3 regions of the Rahnella sp. AN3-3W3 genome follow, and region 1 is predicted to be linked to each of the others. Evidence: predicted binding sites of a transcription regulator. Region 1 holds the regulator's gene; each other region holds the start of a gene.
The links. Region 1 encodes sigma-54, which starts transcription at its own class of promoters, with help from an activator protein. Its sites were predicted from a motif close to GTTGGCACANNTTTCGCTNT; they were not measured.
Positions count from the first base shown of each region.

Region 2: UC15_RS08760 (circularly permuted type 2 ATP-grasp protein) is a predicted target of sigma-54. The motif match lies at 2,477-2,496, and genes of this name have one in related genera.
Region 3: hypA (hydrogenase maturation nickel metallochaperone HypA) is a predicted target of sigma-54. The motif match lies at 4,148-4,167, and genes of this name have one in related genera.

Region 1 is NZ_JYDG01000029.1:9,269-14,973, forward strand. It holds gene UC15_RS10345 (transcription antiterminator) at 1-540, shown strand, start outside; gene npr (PTS phosphocarrier protein NPr) at 566-838, opposite strand; gene rapZ (RNase adapter RapZ) at 835-1,689, opposite strand; gene ptsN (PTS IIA-like nitrogen regulatory protein PtsN) at 1,757-2,239, opposite strand; gene hpf (ribosome hibernation promoting factor) at 2,338-2,625, opposite strand; gene rpoN (RNA polymerase factor sigma-54) at 2,649-4,082, opposite strand; gene lptB (LPS export ABC transporter ATP-binding protein) at 4,185-4,910, opposite strand; gene lptA (lipopolysaccharide ABC transporter substrate-binding protein LptA) at 4,916-5,473, opposite strand; gene lptC (LPS export ABC transporter periplasmic protein LptC) at 5,451-5,705, opposite strand, start outside.
Region 2 is NZ_JYDG01000023.1:30,777-36,481, forward strand. It holds gene UC15_RS08750 (transglutaminase family protein) at 1-35, opposite strand, end outside; gene UC15_RS08755 (alpha-E domain-containing protein) at 35-976, opposite strand; gene UC15_RS08760 (circularly permuted type 2 ATP-grasp protein) at 970-2,421, opposite strand; gene ridA (2-iminobutanoate/2-iminopropanoate deaminase) at 2,630-3,016, opposite strand; gene pyrI (aspartate carbamoyltransferase regulatory subunit) at 3,072-3,536, opposite strand; gene pyrB (aspartate carbamoyltransferase) at 3,555-4,490, opposite strand; gene UC15_RS08780 (arginine repressor) at 4,737-5,243, opposite strand; gene UC15_RS08785 (YfcC family protein) at 5,306-5,705, opposite strand, start outside.
Region 3 is NZ_JYDG01000071.1:9,733-15,437, reverse strand. It holds gene flhA (formate hydrogenlyase transcriptional activator FlhA) at 1-244, opposite strand, end outside; gene hypE (hydrogenase expression/formation protein HypE) at 350-1,372, opposite strand; gene hypD (hydrogenase formation protein HypD) at 1,365-2,522, opposite strand; gene hypC (HypC/HybG/HupF family hydrogenase formation chaperone) at 2,522-2,800, opposite strand; gene hypB (hydrogenase nickel incorporation protein HypB) at 2,791-3,585, opposite strand; gene hypA (hydrogenase maturation nickel metallochaperone HypA) at 3,615-3,959, opposite strand; gene hycA (formate hydrogenlyase regulator HycA) at 4,288-4,758, shown strand; gene UC15_RS18750 (4Fe-4S dicluster domain-containing protein) at 4,929-5,537, shown strand; gene UC15_RS18745 (proton-conducting transporter membrane subunit) at 5,537-5,705, shown strand, end outside.

The DNA of each region.
Region 1 (5,705 bases):
AAGAATAAGCCGGTGGTGGTGTTGTCGCCGTTTCCGACCGAATACCAGATGGAACAGCTCGGCAAGCTGGTGCTGGTCGACCGCACACGGCCTTATATGCTGGAAAAATTCTTCGACGAAAAGCACTTCATGATCGTCAACGAACCGATGACGCAGGGCGAGTTGTTCCGCCATGTGTGTTCACAGCTGGAAGAAGAAGGATATGTCGATCAGGCGTTTTACCCGTCGGTGGTCGAGCGTGAAGAGATTGTCTCGACCATGCTGGGCGAAGGGATTGCGCTGCCGCACTCGCTGGGACTGCTGGCGAAGAAAACCGTGGTGATTACGTTGCTTTCGCCGCAGGGCATTGCCTGGGGAGAAGGGGAAACCGCGCACGTGATTTTTCTGCTGGCGATCAGCAAGGCGGATTACGAAGAAGCGATGGCGATTTACGATTTGTTCGTGACGTTTGTGCGGGAACGCTCAATGAGCCGTTTGCTGAGCAGTGAGAATTTTGAAAGCTTCAAGGCCATTGCAATCGACTGTTTAAGCCGCATTTAATACGGCTCAAATAGTGCTTCAATTATTAGTCTTCGTCAAAACCTGAATTAATCAGATTTACGACGGCGCTGAGAGCCTGTTCTTCATCTGGCCCGGTGGCTTCGATTTCGATTTTCTGACCTTTCGGGGAATCGAGCATCAGCAGCGCGATCACGCTGCTGGCTTCCGCTTCAATGCCTGTGCCGTTGCGCAGCATCACTTCTGATTCAAAGCTCTGCACCAGTTCAAATAACTTCATCGCCGGACGGGCATGCATCCCTAACCGGTTTTTGATTTCTACCGTTTGTTTTACCGTCATGATTTACGTTTTTCCAGCGTGCGATGGCGGGATTGCACGTTCTTCCCGCGGGAACGGAAATAGTCGGCCAGTTGCTCTGCGATATACACCGAACGGTGCTTACCGCCGGTACAACCAATGGCGACGGTCAGATAGCTGCGGTTGTTGGTTTCCAGCATCGGCAGCCATTGTTCAAGGTAGCTGCGGGTCTGGTAGATAAAGTTGTGCACTTCGGTATGACGGTCGAGGAACGCCGCCACCGGTTTGTCTAGGCCGGTCATCGGACGTAGTTTCGGATCCCAGTGCGGGTTCGGCAGGAAGCGTACATCGAATACGTAATCAGCATCAATCGGAATGCCGTGTTTGAAACCAAAGGATTCGAAGACCATCGTCAGTTCACGTTCGCGTTTACCCAGCAGGCGGGTACGCAGCATTTCTGCCAGTTCGTGAACGGACATTTCGGACGTGTCGATGATGAGATCAGCAGACGAACGCAGAGGCTCGAGCAGATCGGCTTCTTCATCAATGGCACTTTCGAGGGAGAGATTTTTGCTGGAAAGCGGGTGCAGACGACGGGTGTCGCTGTAGCGGCGGATCAGCGTGTTGCGGTCGGCGTCAAGGAACAACAGCTGCGGTGAGAAGCTCTCCGGCAGTTGTGACATCGCGTACTCATAAACTTCCGGGGTTTCCGGCATGTTACGCACGTCAATGCTGACGGCCGCTGACGTATTACGTTCAACGAGGGTCTGGGCAAGCTGCGGCAATAACACCACCGGCAGGTTATCCACACAGTAAAAACCCATGTCTTCCAATGCCCGTAGGGCAACCGATTTCCCGGAACCGGAACGGCCGCTGACAATCATCAGCACCATGGTGTCACTCCCCTGGCATTCAGTGTTCAGAATTCATTTTCCCGGCACCGTACCGGGAATCAGCAATTTAATCGTTTTCAGTCATTATCTGGAACAGTTCTTCATCGCTCTGCGCACCACGAAGGCGGCGACACACTGTTTTATCAGCTAATTTCTTAGCCACCAAAGATAATGTATGTAAATGGGTTTTACATTGATCTGCCGGTACCAGCAAGGCAAAAAGTAAGTCTACCGGCTGATTATCGATGGCATCAAAAGCGATCGGTTGTTCCAGCTGAATGAACACGCCGACGGCACGTAACGTATCTTCTTCCAGCTTACCGTGCGGGATGGCGATCCCGGCACCGATCCCGGTGCTGCCCATACGTTCACGGGTCAAAATAGCGTCGAAAATCACCTGTGGCGACAAATTAAGTTGTCTGGCTGCCAGTTCGCTGATGATTTCCAGTGCGCGTTTTTTGCTGGCGCAATGAACGCCGCTTTTGGTGCATTCGGCATTAAGCACCGACGTTAATTGCATTGCTATATCGTTGATCATGTCATCTTTCACTTTTGCGCTGTTTCACCCTTAAAGCTATATCGGCTCGTTTCCCGAAGGTCACAAGCCGATGCCCGAAGGTTTGTAGCACAGGGTTGGCTACATGAATGTCAGTGCTGTTTCAGTTTGTCTTTATGTTTATTCAGCTGGCGGGCCAGTTTATCAACCAGTCCGTCAATCGCTGCGTACATATCCTGATGTTCCGAGGTGGCATGTAACTCGCCTCCATTCACATGCAAAGTCGCTTCGGCAACTTTTTGCACCTTTTCCACGCTCAACACCACATACACCTGATTAATCCTGTCGAAATACTGCTCAAGCTTGGCCAGCTTCGACGTGATGAACTCTCTCAGGGGATCCGTGATCTCAATGTGATGTCCGGTAATGTTGAGCTGCATAATGTCTTCCTTCTCTGTTGAGGTCAAACTAACTGTTTACGTTGGTTTGAGGGCGGGATGGACAAAGACTCTCGGTATTTGGCGACGGTTCGTCGTGCAACCATAATTCCCTGATCGGAAAGCAGGGTCGCTAACTTACTGTCACTGAGCGGTTTTACAGGATTCTCCGCTGCGATTAATTTCTTCACCAGCGCCCGGATGGCGGTTGACGATGCCTCGCCGCCGCTGTCTGTACTGACATGGCTGGAAAAGAAATACTTCAGTTCGAAAATGCCACGCGGGCTGTGCAGAAACTTCTGCGTCGTGACGCGTGAAATCGTCGATTCGTGCATTTCTACGGCGCTGGCGATATCAGCCAGCACCATAGGTTTCATAAATTCTTCACCCAGTTCAAAGAACGCCTGCTGCTGCTCAACGATACAGCGCGTGACTTTCAACAGCGTGTCGTTACGGCTTTCCAGGCTTTTGATTAACCATTTGGCTTCCTGCAGGTTGCTGCGGATAAACTGCCCGTCGCTGTCGCTGCGTGCGGAATTCCCCATCGCGGCGTACTGCTGGTTAATCTTCAGACGCGGAATGCTGTCCGAATTGAGTTCAACCGTCCAGACTCCTGACACTTTGCGCACCAGCACATCCGGGATCACGTATTCGGATTCGCCGGTATTGATCGACTGGCCCGGACGCGGATCAAGAGACTGGATCAGGAGCATCGCTCCTTTCAGTGTATCTTCTTTTAACCGGGTTGATCGCATAAGTGCGCGGAAATCATGGTTCGCCAGCAAATCCAGATGTTCGCTGATGATAAGACGGGCTTCGGTGATGAAAGGCGTGTCGGTCACATACTGGGAAAGCTGGATCAGCAGGCAGTCGCGCAGGTCGCGCGCGGCCACGCCGACCGGGTCAAAACGCTGTACGCGTTTGAGCACGGCTTCCACTTCGTCCATCGTGACGTTTTCATCCCCGATGCTTTCCAGAATGTCGTCAAGAGAAACGGTGAGGTAACCGGTGTCATCGACCGCATCGACAATGGACGTCGCAATCGCCGCATCAGTATCTGAGAACGGCGTCAGCTCGACCTGCCACATCAGGTAATCCTGAAGGGTCTGGGTGGTTTCACCCTGATAAATCGGCAGCTCGTCGTCGCTGTAATCATTACCGGTGCCGGAAGGCGTGCCCGCGGTATAGATTTCATCCCAGGTCGCATCCAGCGGCAGCTCTTCGGGCATGTCTTTTTGCTCGAGTGCTTCGCGGGTATCTAACCCTTCGCTGTCGGTGGCTTCTACCGAGTCGATTTCTTCATGAAGGTCGGTTTGTTCCAGCAGAGGGTTGCTCTCCAGCGCGAGTTGGATCTCCTGTTGGAGCTCAAGCGTGGACAATTGCAACAGGCGGATGGCCTGTTGTAACTGTGGAGTCATTGCCAGTTGTTGGCTGAATCTGAGTTGCAAACCTTGCTTCATATCTTGGCTTTATTTCCGTTGATGAGTGAAAACGGCAACACTTCTGTCAGAGACGGCCTGTTTCATTTTAAGGCGAAACAGGCACGGTTCCGGCGGCACAGATCACAGACGGAATTCTTCACCAAGATAAACGCGTTTAACTTGTTCATCAGCAAGAATATCGGCTGGCGTGCCGTGGGCGATTAACTTGCCCTGACTGACGATGTAAGCGCGTTCACACACGTCGAGCGTTTCGCGAACGTTATGGTCGGTGATCAGTACGCCGAGGCCACTGTCACGCAAATGCTCAATGATTTTTTTGATGTCGATAACTGAAATCGGGTCAACACCGGCGAACGGTTCATCCAGCAGAATGAATTTAGGGTTCGCCGCCAGCGCGCGGGCGATTTCAACACGACGGCGTTCACCACCGGACAGTGACTGACCGAGGTTATCGCGCAAATGAGAAATATGGAACTCTTCCATCAGTTCATTGGCGCGATCGTTACGCTGTTCTTTGTTCAGATCGTCGCGGATCTGCAACACGGCCATCAGGTTATCAAACACGCTGAGGCGGCGGAAAATGGACGCTTCCTGAGGAAGATAGCCAATACCGCGACGGGCGCGGGTATGCAATGGCAACAAGCTGATGTCTTCGTCATCGACGATAATACGGCCTGCATCACGCTGCACGATGCCAACGACCATGTAGAAGGTCGTGGTTTTACCGGCACCGTTTGGCCCTAATAACCCGACGATTTCGCCGGAGTTGACCATCAGGCTGACATCTTCAACGACCTTGCGGCCTTTGTAGGCTTTTGCCAGATTCTCTGCGATTAATTTAGCCATAAAAATCAGTTACTCTTTTTGGTCGGCTGGCCCGCCGCTGCAGGTGTTTTCTGTTGCAGCTGCGAAGGAACCAGAACGGTCGTCACACGGTTGCCTTTATCACTGAAGGCTTCCATTTGCTGTTTCTGCACCAAATACGTAATACGGTCGCCTTTCACGTTGCTGTCGAGCTGTTCAAGGTAAGCGTTACCGGTTAGGGTCACCAGATCGTTTTCCACTTCATAGCGGACTTTCTGCGCATGGCCTTTTACCGGCTTGCCGTTGTCCTGCATCTGATAGAAGGTCACCGGGTTACCGTAACCTTCAACCACTTCTTTGCCGGAAACGCCTTGCGGGCGGATGACGACAACTTTGTCCGCTTTAACCTGGATCGTGCCCTGGTTTACCACCACATTACCGGTAAAGGTCGCGGTATTGGTGTTCACGTCCAGCGCCTGATTAGCCGAATCAATGGTAATCGGTTTGGTCGTGTCATCTTTCAGGGCGAATGCCGGAACGCTGACGGCTAACAATGAGCTGACGATCAGGAGATTACGGATTTTATTTTTTGCTTTGAATTTCATAAGAGGTCGTTACCTTTTCGATCAGCTCTGCTGTTTTATCACGCAGATTACCACGCATTTTCATGCCGTTAGATGTAAAACCTGTGCCATAAAGCGTTACTTCATCATCTGAGGCAACGTCCTGTGTCGTCAGGTTAACCCGTGCATTGTCCGTTTTGATTCTTTGCAACTGAGAAGTCTCAGGTGTCAGGCTGTCTGCCTGCACATGCCCGTAAAGATACAGCATTTTATC
Region 2 (5,705 bases), on a different contig from region 1:
CTGTAATGCGTCTGATGCGTGACATTCAGTTTCATTATTGAGCCTCCAGATAGGTTTGATGAATGCTCTCAGCGATGGTATTGGTCTGGTCAAGGAATTGCATTAACCAGGGACTGAGGCCCATCTCAACAATTTCATCCATTTCGGTGAAACGCAGCTGAGCGTGAAGGGTATGAACACGGCGGCGGGGCAGATTACCCGCCGTGCCACCGATTTCCTCCAGCTGTTCGGCCATGATTTCGACACAGGAAAGCAGTGAGCGTGGTAGCTCGCGGCGCAGCACCAGCAGTTCGGCAATGTGCTTCTGGCTGAGTTGTTGCTTGTATAACGTGTGGAACGCTTCGCGGGCGCTGACGGCACGCAGCAACGTGTCCATCCGGTAGTATTCGCGCACCGGATCTTCATCGGCATTCAGCAACTGATTTTTGGCATCAAGCAGGCGCGCGGTGCTGTCTGCGCGTTCCAGCATGGTGCCGAGGCGGATAAAGTTCATCGCATCACTGCGCAGTAAGGTACCGAACATCGCGCCGCGAAACAGATGTGAGCGTTCCTTAACCCAGTCGAAGAAAGAGTCTGCACCGGCAGAACCGACGCCCTGACGGCGGATCAGTTTCATCTCAATCCAGGTGGCATTGATGCTTTCCCAGACTTCAGACGACAGGCTGCCGCGCACGGCATGCGCATTGTTCCAGGCCATTTGCAGGCAACTGAAAATGCTGCTGTGGTTGAAACTGTCCAGTGCGAAAAAGTTGAGCAGATTGCTCATCGTCTCCTGCGGATAATGTTCACTGAATAACGTGCGCGTGCCGGTCATGGTGAGCGGCACCAGCAGATCATTGTTTTCATCGCGGGCGTTGACGTCACGGATCGACATCATCGACAGCTTATTGGTCACGTCCAGCAGGCGTGCGATATTTTCGGCGCGTTCCAGATAACGCGCCATCCAGTACAGTTCGCTGGCTGTTCTGCTTAGCATGCGTCATCCTCCGTTGGATTTTCTTCCAGCACCCAGGTGTCTTTGGTGCCGCCGCCCTGTGATGAGTTCACCACAAGCGAACCTTCTGCCAGCGCCACGCGGGTTAAGCCGCCCGGTACCAGACGGATTTCCGCGCCGGTCAGGGCAAAAGGCCGCAGGTCGATATGTCGCGGTGCTAGTCCGTTGCCGACAAACGTCGGGCAGGTGGAAAGCGCCAGTGTTTCCTGGGCGATGTAGTTTTCCGGGCGGGTACGCAGTAAATCGCGGAAGCGTTCAATTTCCGCCTTGCTGGCGGTCGGGCCAATCAGCATGCCGTAACCGCCTGCGCCATGAACCTCCTTCACCACCATTTTTTCCAGATTCGCCAGCACGAAAGACAGATCGCTTTCCTTGCGGCATTGCCAGGTCGGCACGTTATTGAGGATCGGATCTTCCGCGAGATAGTAGCGGATCATCTCCGGCACATACGGGTAGATCGATTTGTCATCCGCTACGCCGGTGCCGATTGCATTCGCCAGCACCACGCCACCGGATCGATAAACTGAAAGCAGGCCGGGAACGCCGAGCATGGAATCGGCGCGGAAGGCCAGCGGATCGAGGAACGCATCGTCGATACGCCGGTAAATCACGTCAATTTTGCAGGGGCCAGCGGTGGTGCGCATAAACACCGCGCCGTCTTTGACGAACAAATCGACGCTTTCCACCAGTTCAACGCCCATTTGCTGGGCGAGGAAACTGTGCTCGAAATAGGCACTGTTAAAGCGGCCTGGCGTCAGTACCACAACGGTTGGATCGTTGACCGGCGTGCTTTCGCGCAGGGTTTGCAGTAAGTGGGATGGGTAGCGGGACACCGGCGCGATACGCTGTTCGGCAAACAGTTCGGGGTATAACCGCATCATCATCTTGCGGTTTTCCATCATGTACGACACGCCGGACGGCGTACGCAGGTTGTCTTCCAGCACGTAATATTCGCCATCGCCGCCGCGCACCATATCCGTTCCGGCAATGTGGGCGTAGGTATCGCGATGAAGATCAATTCCCTGCATGCACGGCTGATACTGATCGTTGGCCAGCACCTGTTCCGCCGGGACGATCCCTGCTTTGAGGATCTTCTGGTCGTGGTAAATATCGTGCAGAAAAGCATTCAGCGCCTGAACCCGCTGGCAGATCCCGCGATCGAGCATTTGCCATTCGCTGGCCGGAATAATGCGCGGCACGCTGTCGAATGGGATCAGCCGTTCCGCACCATCATCTTCGCCGTAAACGTTAAAGGTAATTCCCACCCGATGGAACAACAGCGCCGCTTCCTCTTTTTTGCGCTGGACTGCCTGTTGATCAGCTTGCTGCAACCACTGCCAGTAGGCCTGATAATGGCTGCGGTGCTTGCCATCCGCCATTAACATCTCATCAAAAAAGGGTGAATCGGAAAGGTCAATCTTGATCATCATCACCTCACAAACTGGACAGGCTGCAATTGAATCGTTCAATAACAATGAAGATCAGGCATAAAGTGTGCCAGCGTGCAAAACGGGCTGAAAATCGGGGAAAAAAAGACGGAACTGCTTAATTATAGAGCGTGAAAGGGTTTCTTTGCCTGAAAATGGGGCAAAAAAAACCAGCCCGCAGGCTGGTCTGGTGCATGGCTGGCGCGAATTAACGGCGGACGGCGATGGCTTCGATTTCGATTTTTACGTCTTTTGGCAGACGGGCAACTTCAACGCAAGAACGCGCCGGGAACGGAGCGTTGTGTTCAGTGAAGAACGCTTCGTACGTGGCGTTAACGGTGGCGAAGTCATTCAGATCTTTCACGAAAACGGTGGTTTTCACGATGTCTGAAACTTTCAGACCAGCGGCTTCAACGATCGCCTGCACGTTTTCCAGTGACTGACGTGCCTGCGCAGCGATGTCGTCGGCGACCGCGCCGGTTTTAGGATCCACAGGGATCTGGCCGGAAGTGATGATCATGCTGCCCAGATCCACGCCCTGAACGTAAGGACCGATAGCGGCAGGGGCGTTTTCAGTGCTGATTTCGCGGGACATAATGTCTCCTGATTTGAGTTAAAGTGAATAAAAAATTATCCCTCAGTATAAAGGGTTAATCATTGTTCAGCACCACCTGATGCTCAAACTCTTTCTCGCAGTATTTGCATTTCAGGTGCACGCCGTCCGCACGCTGCTTGACTGCAAAGCTGGAATCCACCGGTTCAAAACGGCTGATGCAGTTGCCGTTCGGGCAGCGCAGCACGCCGACAATACGGTCCGGCAGCGTCGGCATCAGCTTCTTCACCACGTCGTAATTGTCGATGCGGTTCACCGTCGCACGCGGGGCATATACCGCCAGCTGATTGACCTGTTCGTCGGTCAGGAAGGTGTTTTCGATTTTGATAATGTCTTTGCGGCCAAGTTCGCCGGACGGCAGGTTCAGGCCGACGGTCACACGTTGTTCAGTCTGGGTGAACTTGAACAGAGACAGCAATTTAAACCCGACCTGTGCCGGAATATGGTCGATAACGGTACCGCATTTGATCGCTTCAACCTGAAGTTTATTGTCGTGCGTCATAAAGTTTTCTCCTCAAGTTTACTGTGCAGTGTCTGCGTTCAGAACCAGCGCCAGCAAAGCCTGACGCGCAAAAATCCCGTTTCCGGCCTGCTGGAAATACCAGGCGTATGGCGTCTTATCCACATCCGGCGTGATTTCATCGATACGCGGCAGCGGATGCAGCACTTTCAGGTGCGGTTGGGCATTCGTCAGGTCGGCGGCGCGCAGCACAAACTGGGCTTTCACGTTGGCATATTCCGACGGATCCAGACGCTCTTTCTGTACGCGGGTCATGTACAGGATGTCGATTTCAGAAACCACTTCATCAATGCTGCTGTGCAGGCTGTATTCGATGCCTTTCTCTTCCAGCAGGCTCAGGATATAGCCCGGCATTGCCAGCGCATCCGGGGCGATAAAGTAGAAGCGGTTACCGTTAAATTTCGCCAGCGCCTGCGCCAGGGAATGTACCGTGCGGCCATATTTCAGGTCACCGACCATGGCGATTTTGATGTTGTCGAGACGGCCCTGCGTTTCCTGAATGGTGAACAAATCCAGCAGGGTTTGCGTCGGATGCTGGTTCGCGCCGTCACCGGCGTTGAGCACCGGAATACCGCCGGAGAATTCGGTTGCCAGACGTGCCGCGCCTTCCTGCGGGTGACGCATCACAATCGCATCGACATACGTGCTGATGACCGAAATGGTGTCGGCCAGCGTCTCGCCTTTTTTACCCAGCGACGTGTTGCTGCTGTCGGAGAAACCGACCACCGAGGCACCCAGACGATGCATTGAGGTTTCAAACGACAAGCGGGTGCGGGTTGAGGCTTCGAAGAAACAACTGGCGATCACTTTGTGTTTCAGCAATTCAGGCTGCGGGTTGGCTTTCAGGCTGGCAGCGGTATCGAGAACCAGCTCCAGCTCTTCGCGACTGAGATCGTTGATCGAAATGATGTCTTTCTGATACAGCGGATTGGCCATAGTCATTCTCCTGTTCTTTACGCGTAAAAAAGTGGGGCACTCAAATTCCGGACAAAAAAAAGCCCCTCAATGAGGGGCTTTCAATAAAACGGTAATACCACGGAAGAACAACGGCAGCGGGCTGCCTGATGGCACGGCGTTTGGTCGATCATCTGAGCACAAAACGTGGCGATTGTTCATGGGTTCTCCCGGCAAATTGTGGCGCATTATAGGCGGCTCACTGTCGGCGTCAAGCGGAAAAATGGCCTAGGGCAATCGGTTGCTGCTGTGGTTTTCCTTTATCGCCAGTATCCGCCTGATTGTCCTGCAAACTCTGTCGAGCGCTGTCGTTTCCCGTGGTGCTACCAGCACGGAGGTGCTCGACGCGATCACCCCGAGCACCTCCGGCAAACGGTGCTGATCGATAATCCGTCCCACGGCGCGGCCATAGCCCGACATGACATGGACCACCACAAACTGAGGGTTGTGATCCACATCGGTGACCATTTCACTTACTGACCTCAGGGCATCAGGAACAAGCTGAGACTGCTCATTCAGGGCATAAATCTTTTTGCCTTTGGCATTCTGCACCTTCATCACACCTAGCGTTTTCAGTAATTGTGAAATGGTGGACTGGCCGATCTTCCGGTATCCCGCCCGCTGGAATTCCTGCCGCAATTCTTCCTGTGATGAAAAACTCCGGCTGGCAATCAGCTGATGGCAGAGGATCAGTTGCTGGTGTTCTTTTTCAAGTGCAGACAACGTTCTTTTCATGATTATGTTCCCGGTAAATAAAAGGACGTCAACATGGCAAAAAAATCATTTTCTACAAAGACTTAAATCAAAGAACCGAGACTTAACGCTAACATCAGTAATACCAGTAATATCCCCAGTAAAGGTGCGACCCATTTCAGCCAGCGGACATAAGGCACCCGCGCGATGGCCAGACCGCCCATCACCACGGCGGAGGTCGGTGTGACCAGATTGACCAGGCCGGAGGCGGACTGATACGCAGTGACCACCAGTTCACGGCCGATATGCGCGAAATCGGCCAGCGGCGCCATAATCGGCATGGTCATCACCGCCAGACCGGAAGAAGAGGGCACCAGAAAAGACAACACCACTTCGAGCAGGAACATGACGTTGATGAAGATCACGTTGGATAATCCGGAAACGATGCCTTCGGCGCTGTGCAAAATAGTGTGGGTAATCATGCCGTTGTCCATGATGACCACA
Region 3 (5,705 bases), on a different contig from region 1:
GGGCATGTACCGGACCGGTCGCCAGCAGCGTTTCGTCTTCATAGCTGACCGGCTGATGATGGGGATCGATACCATAAAAACTGACGCGTTCGCTGTTGTTGTCGAACAACACCAGCGTCACGCTGTCCGCAATACCCGCGCCCTGCGCTACCTGAGTGAGAGTTTCCAGCAGCGATGTCATGGTCTGTTGCAGCAGCAATGTGCGCGTCAGTTCCAGCAATCCTTTGTGTTTGGTAATGCTCATTGTTGCACTCTGCATAGCGTTAACTCTGGCTTTTGATTCAAAGCGTTTTTGAAGAAACTATTAAGAAAGTTTACGCCTTCATAGCGGCGCTCTCCCCTGACGAGATCAACAAATGCGGGGTAATGGCTCCGCATGGGGCAACATTAGCTGGCGTGAAACCCCCAGCGCACCGCGCAGACAGACCCGGGGATTTTCTGTTACTTCACCTATCGTCGCGGCATCGGCACCCAGCGGGTGGCTGCGCAATAGTTTCAGCACCGCGTTTTCTTCCTGCGCCGAAACCACTACCACCAGTTTTCCTTCGTTGGCAAAATTGAGAGGCTCCAGCCCGAGCAGCTCGCAAATTCCGCGTACCGCCGGTTTCACCGGAATAGCCGTTTCGTCGATACACATCCCGAACCCGCTGGCGGCGCTGAATTCATGAAGGATCGCATTGACCCCGCCCCGCGTGGCATCGCGCAAGGCGCGGACACCCGAAAGTGCGCGCAGCGGAGCGATCATCGGCGCCAGCACGGCGCAGTCGCTTTCCACCTCCAGCGTCATTCCCAATTGTTCGCGAAGATTGAGGATAGTGGCACCGTGATCGCCAAGCGTGCCGCTGACGATCACTTTGTCTCCGGCCTGAATATGGCTGGCAGCCCAGCGGACATCCGCCGGGATCACGCCGATCCCCGCCGTATTAATAAAAATCTTGTCCGCCGCACCGCGCTGTACCACTTTGGTATCGCCGGTGACAATGGCAATCCCGGCCTCGTGTGCGGTCTGTGCCATCGCATTCACAATCTTGTGCAAATCTTCCAGCGGCAGCCCTTCTTCGAGAATAAATCCGCAGGAAAGATATGCCGGTGTTGCGCCGCTGACGGCCAGGTCATTCGCCGTTCCGCACACCGCCAGCTTGCCGATATTACCGCCGGGGAAAAACACCGGATCGATGACATAGCTGTCGGTGGTAAACGCCAGCCGGTCGCCCTGCGCACTCAGGCTGGCAATCGACAAACGTGCCGCATCTTCGCGCTCGCTGAGCCACGGGTTATCAAAAGCACTCAGGAACAGGCGTTCGATCATCTGCTGCATCGCCCGCCCGCCGCTGCCGTGCGCCATGGTGACGACGTCTTTATGCTCACTCATCCTGTCCCACACCTTCTGTTGTTGTTTCTTGTGCTGCGGTTTCCTGATGCCGGTACTGATACCACGCGGCGCAGGCGCCTTCGGAGGACACCATCAGCGCACCAAACGCGTTGTGCGGCGTACAACCGGTGCCAAAAAGCGGGCATTCATGCGGCTTGCAACGTCCGGTCAGCACCTCGCCGCAACGGGAACGCGGATCATCCGCCACCGGCTGCGCCCGAGGTCTGAAGCGAATTTCCGCATCAAACGTTGCATAATCCCGGCTCAGGGAAATACCGGAGTCTTCGATAATCCCCAGCCCGCGCCATTCGCTGCTGCCGGAAAGCCGGAACACCTCGCGCATGGCTTCCTGTGCCAGCAGATTACCCTCTTGCGGCACGACGCGCCGGTACTGGTTTTCTGTTTTACACGATGCCTCGCAAACTTGTTCCACCAGCATCAGCACGCTTTGCAGCATATCCAGCGGTTCGAAACCGCTGATCACCAGCGGCTTGCCGAATTCTTCATTGATAAAATGATACGGTGCTGTGCCGGTCACCATGCTGACATGACCGGGTGCCAGAAAGGCATCGATGCGCACATCCTCCTGTTGCAGCAGGCTACGCAACGTAGGCATCAGGCTGATGTGCTGGCAGAAGACGGTGAAATTGTTCAGGCCTTCCCGCCGCGCCTGTTGCAGCGTGACGGCGGTCACCGGCAGCGTGGTTTCAAAACCCAGCGCGAAAAACACCACCTGAGACTGCGGATTTTCACGCGCCAGCTTCAGCGCATCCAGCGGGGAATACACCACCCGCACGTCCGCGCCGCGTTCGCGCGCCTGCAACAGCGAACCCTGTTTTCCCGGCACGCGCAACGCATCGCCAAAGGTGCAAAAAATCACCCCGTCATGCGCGGCGATTTCACAGCAGGCATCAATCCGCCCCATCGGCAGCACACACACCGGACACCCCGGTCCGTGAATAAATTCCAGCTGCGGGGGCAACAGTTTATCCAGTCCGAATTTGAAAATGGCATGGGTATGACCGCCGCACACTTCCATAATTTGCATCGGTTTTTCTGCGCTGTAAGGCAGATGAGCCGCCCGCTGATGCAGGCGCTGGATTAATGTTTTCGCCAGTTTCGGATCCCGAAACTCATCAACAAAACGCATTACCTTGATTCTCCTGCACCCAAAAATAAGGCGACGTCGGCTTCCACTTCTTCCATCGCATGCAGCGCGGCCAGCGTGTCCAGCGCTTCGTGCTCATCGAGCCTGCTCAGGGCAAAACCGACGTGGATTAATACCCAGCAGCCGATCAGCGCTTCGCGGTCGCCTTCACACACCAGCGCGATATTAACTTCACGTCGCAGTCCGCATACCTGCGCCCAGGCGTGATCGGGCTGATTTTCTTGCAACGCGACGATTTGTCCCGGAATGCCTATGCACATCGCTGCTGCTCCAGCCAGTGCAACCACTGATCCATCCCTTCGCCGGTAGTGGCAGAAAGCTGAATCACTTCAATCTGCGGATTCACCTGACGTGCATTGGCGATACAGGTCTCAACGTCAAAACTGACGTAAGGCAGCAAATCGATTTTGTTGAGGATCATCAGGCGGGAAGCGGCAAACATATGCGGATATTTCAGCGGTTTGTCTTCGCCTTCGGTCACGGAAAGTACCGCGACTTTGTGCAGTTCGCCGAGATCAAAACTGGCCGGACACACCAGATTGCCGACGTTTTCGATAAACAGCAGGCTGTTGTTGTTTGGCGATAACTGATGCAGCGCATCGTGAACCATTTGCGCGTCCAGATGGCAGCCTTTGCCGGTATTGACCTGAATGGCCGGAACGCCGGTGGCGCGGATCCGGTCGGCGTCGTTGGTAGTTTGCTGATCGCCTTCAATTACCGCGCAGTCGAAATACGGTGCCAGCCGGGTCAGGGTGCTGGTCAGTAAGGTGGTTTTTCCGGAACCGGGACTGGACACCAGATTCAGCGCCAGAATCCCCGCCTCAGCAAAATGCTCGCGGTTGTGGGCCGCAATGTGATTGTTCTTCGCCAGCACATCCATTTCGATATCCACCAGACGACGCGCTGCAAATGGCAGGCCGTGGGAATGGGCATGGGAATGATCGTGATGATGGTCGTGCGAAGGGTCATGAGAATGATGAGCGTGCCCGCTGCTGACGCCTTCAATACGAAGTTCGCCGCTGGCACAACCACAGGTACTGCACATAGCTTTCTCCCCGGGCAAACAAACGCCCGTTATTCGATTTCGATACGTTTAATTTTCATGCCGTCACCGGCAATTACCCGCAAATCGCGTCCGCCACACTGCGGGCAAATCAGCACGTTTGGGCTGAGCAGCGCGATATCCTGCTGACAGGTACGGCACCAGCTTTCTGCCGCCGGTGTGTCCAGATGCAATTCGCATCCCTGCGCCAGCGTTTCACGACACGCCAGCTCAAAACAAAACTGCACGGCCTCCGGTTCGACGCAGGAAAACGCGCCGATTTCCATCCATACCGCGGTAATTTTCCGCGCATTATTTTGCCGTCCGAACTGTTCCATTATTTCAACGGCATTCTGGCATAACGTTATTTCGTGCATTATTTCCCCTCCCTCGGGAGAACAATTAAGACTGGCTGCAATATTGATGCCAGAAATTTCGACACATTGCCTTTATGCAAAAACCTTCTCAGTAAACGATGTGCAGAAATAAGCCATCACCGCCCGTCATAATTGTCGAAATAAGGTGTCATCGACATGTCATTTATTTTCTTCGCTGACACAGAACCACAGCCAAAACCCTTCCAACCCGTTAATACACAAGCATTTATCAGAATAATTCAGAAACTGGCACGCTTTATGCCAACAGAGAGTTATACGTCGTATTTTCGTCGTCACCCGACATATCAATTAACAACGGATAATGAACATGAGCACTCTCAGCGAACTGACTACTAAAGCCGACTATATCGCCAGCAAAAACAGCCAGATGAAATCACAGTGGCATACCTATCAGAACAGCCTGATACAGGCCGTTACCACATCAAATAAAAAGATAAATCATGAGTTTAACTGTGGGGAGGAACAGGACATCCGCTTTGTGCTGTTCAATCATTTTGTGGTGAGTATTCATCAGGGCGATGACTTTTACAGTCAGGAGATCATCTACAGCCTGAACATGGCGCAAGGCCAGGAAGAAGTGGATTTCAGAGCCTTCGCGCAGGCCAGATTGAGTGAGGATGGCCGCGTGGACGGCACGGTGGACATCCATGATAAGAACGCCGTGCTGGAACATTATCTGAATAAAATCTCCGCTATTTATCAGTGCCTGTTTGATTCCCTGCACAGTAATCAGCCGGTGCATCCGCAACTTGAGAAATTACTCGGCCACGCCGGATAAAAAACCTAAAACATTATTTTACGGTCAGGTGGGAATAATCTTTTCACCCACAATATTGACCGGTATTTAACGGTTCCAATGCCGACATAAATGTCGAAATGTCAATTTAAGTGCCGATTTCGTCACCTTTGACGAAATACCAAGGAGACTTCATGCGCAATATGGCCGCCATGAATCAGTATGTGATCGCGGACCCCAAACTTTGTATCGGCTGCAATACCTGTATGGCGAGTTGTTCGCAGGAGCACGAGCTTCACGGCCTGCAATCCGAGCCCCGCTTGCAGGTGATGCGCAACCGGCTGGATTCTGCGCCGGTGATGTGTCACCAGTGCGAAGACGCGCCGTGCGCGCAGGTCTGTCCGGTGAACGCCATCACCCGTGAAAACGACGCCATTCATCTTAACGAGAGCCTGTGTGTGAGCTGCAAACTGTGCGGCATCGCCTGTCCGTTCGGGGCGATAACGTTTTCCGCCAGCACTCCTGTCGATATCCCGCGTGACTGCAATACCTCAAAAGCGCTGCCCGCACCGCGTGCGCCACGCGCTGTCAGCCCGTTTCTCGACTGCGTGCCAGGGCTTCGCGCCGTGGCGGTGAAATGCGATTTATGCAGCTTCAGCCCGGAAGGTCCGGCGTGCATCAAAACCTGTCCGACACAGGCCATCACGCTGGTTACCGCCAGCTTGTCTGAATATTCCAGCCAGCAAAAACGCCTCAATGCCATGAACGTTTTCCCCGCCGGACTGACTTCACTGAACGCCCCTGATACGGAGGCTAAATAATGACGACTCTATTTACCGGTGAACCGGCGTCGTTACTGGCGCTGGCGCTGCTGATATGGGTGCTGAGCGGCCTTGGTGGCTGGCTTCTGGCGTCCATGACGAAAATCAGCAGCCTGATTTTTGGCGCAGGCGGGATGGCGGCAACGCTGTGCGTTATCGTGGCGGCGT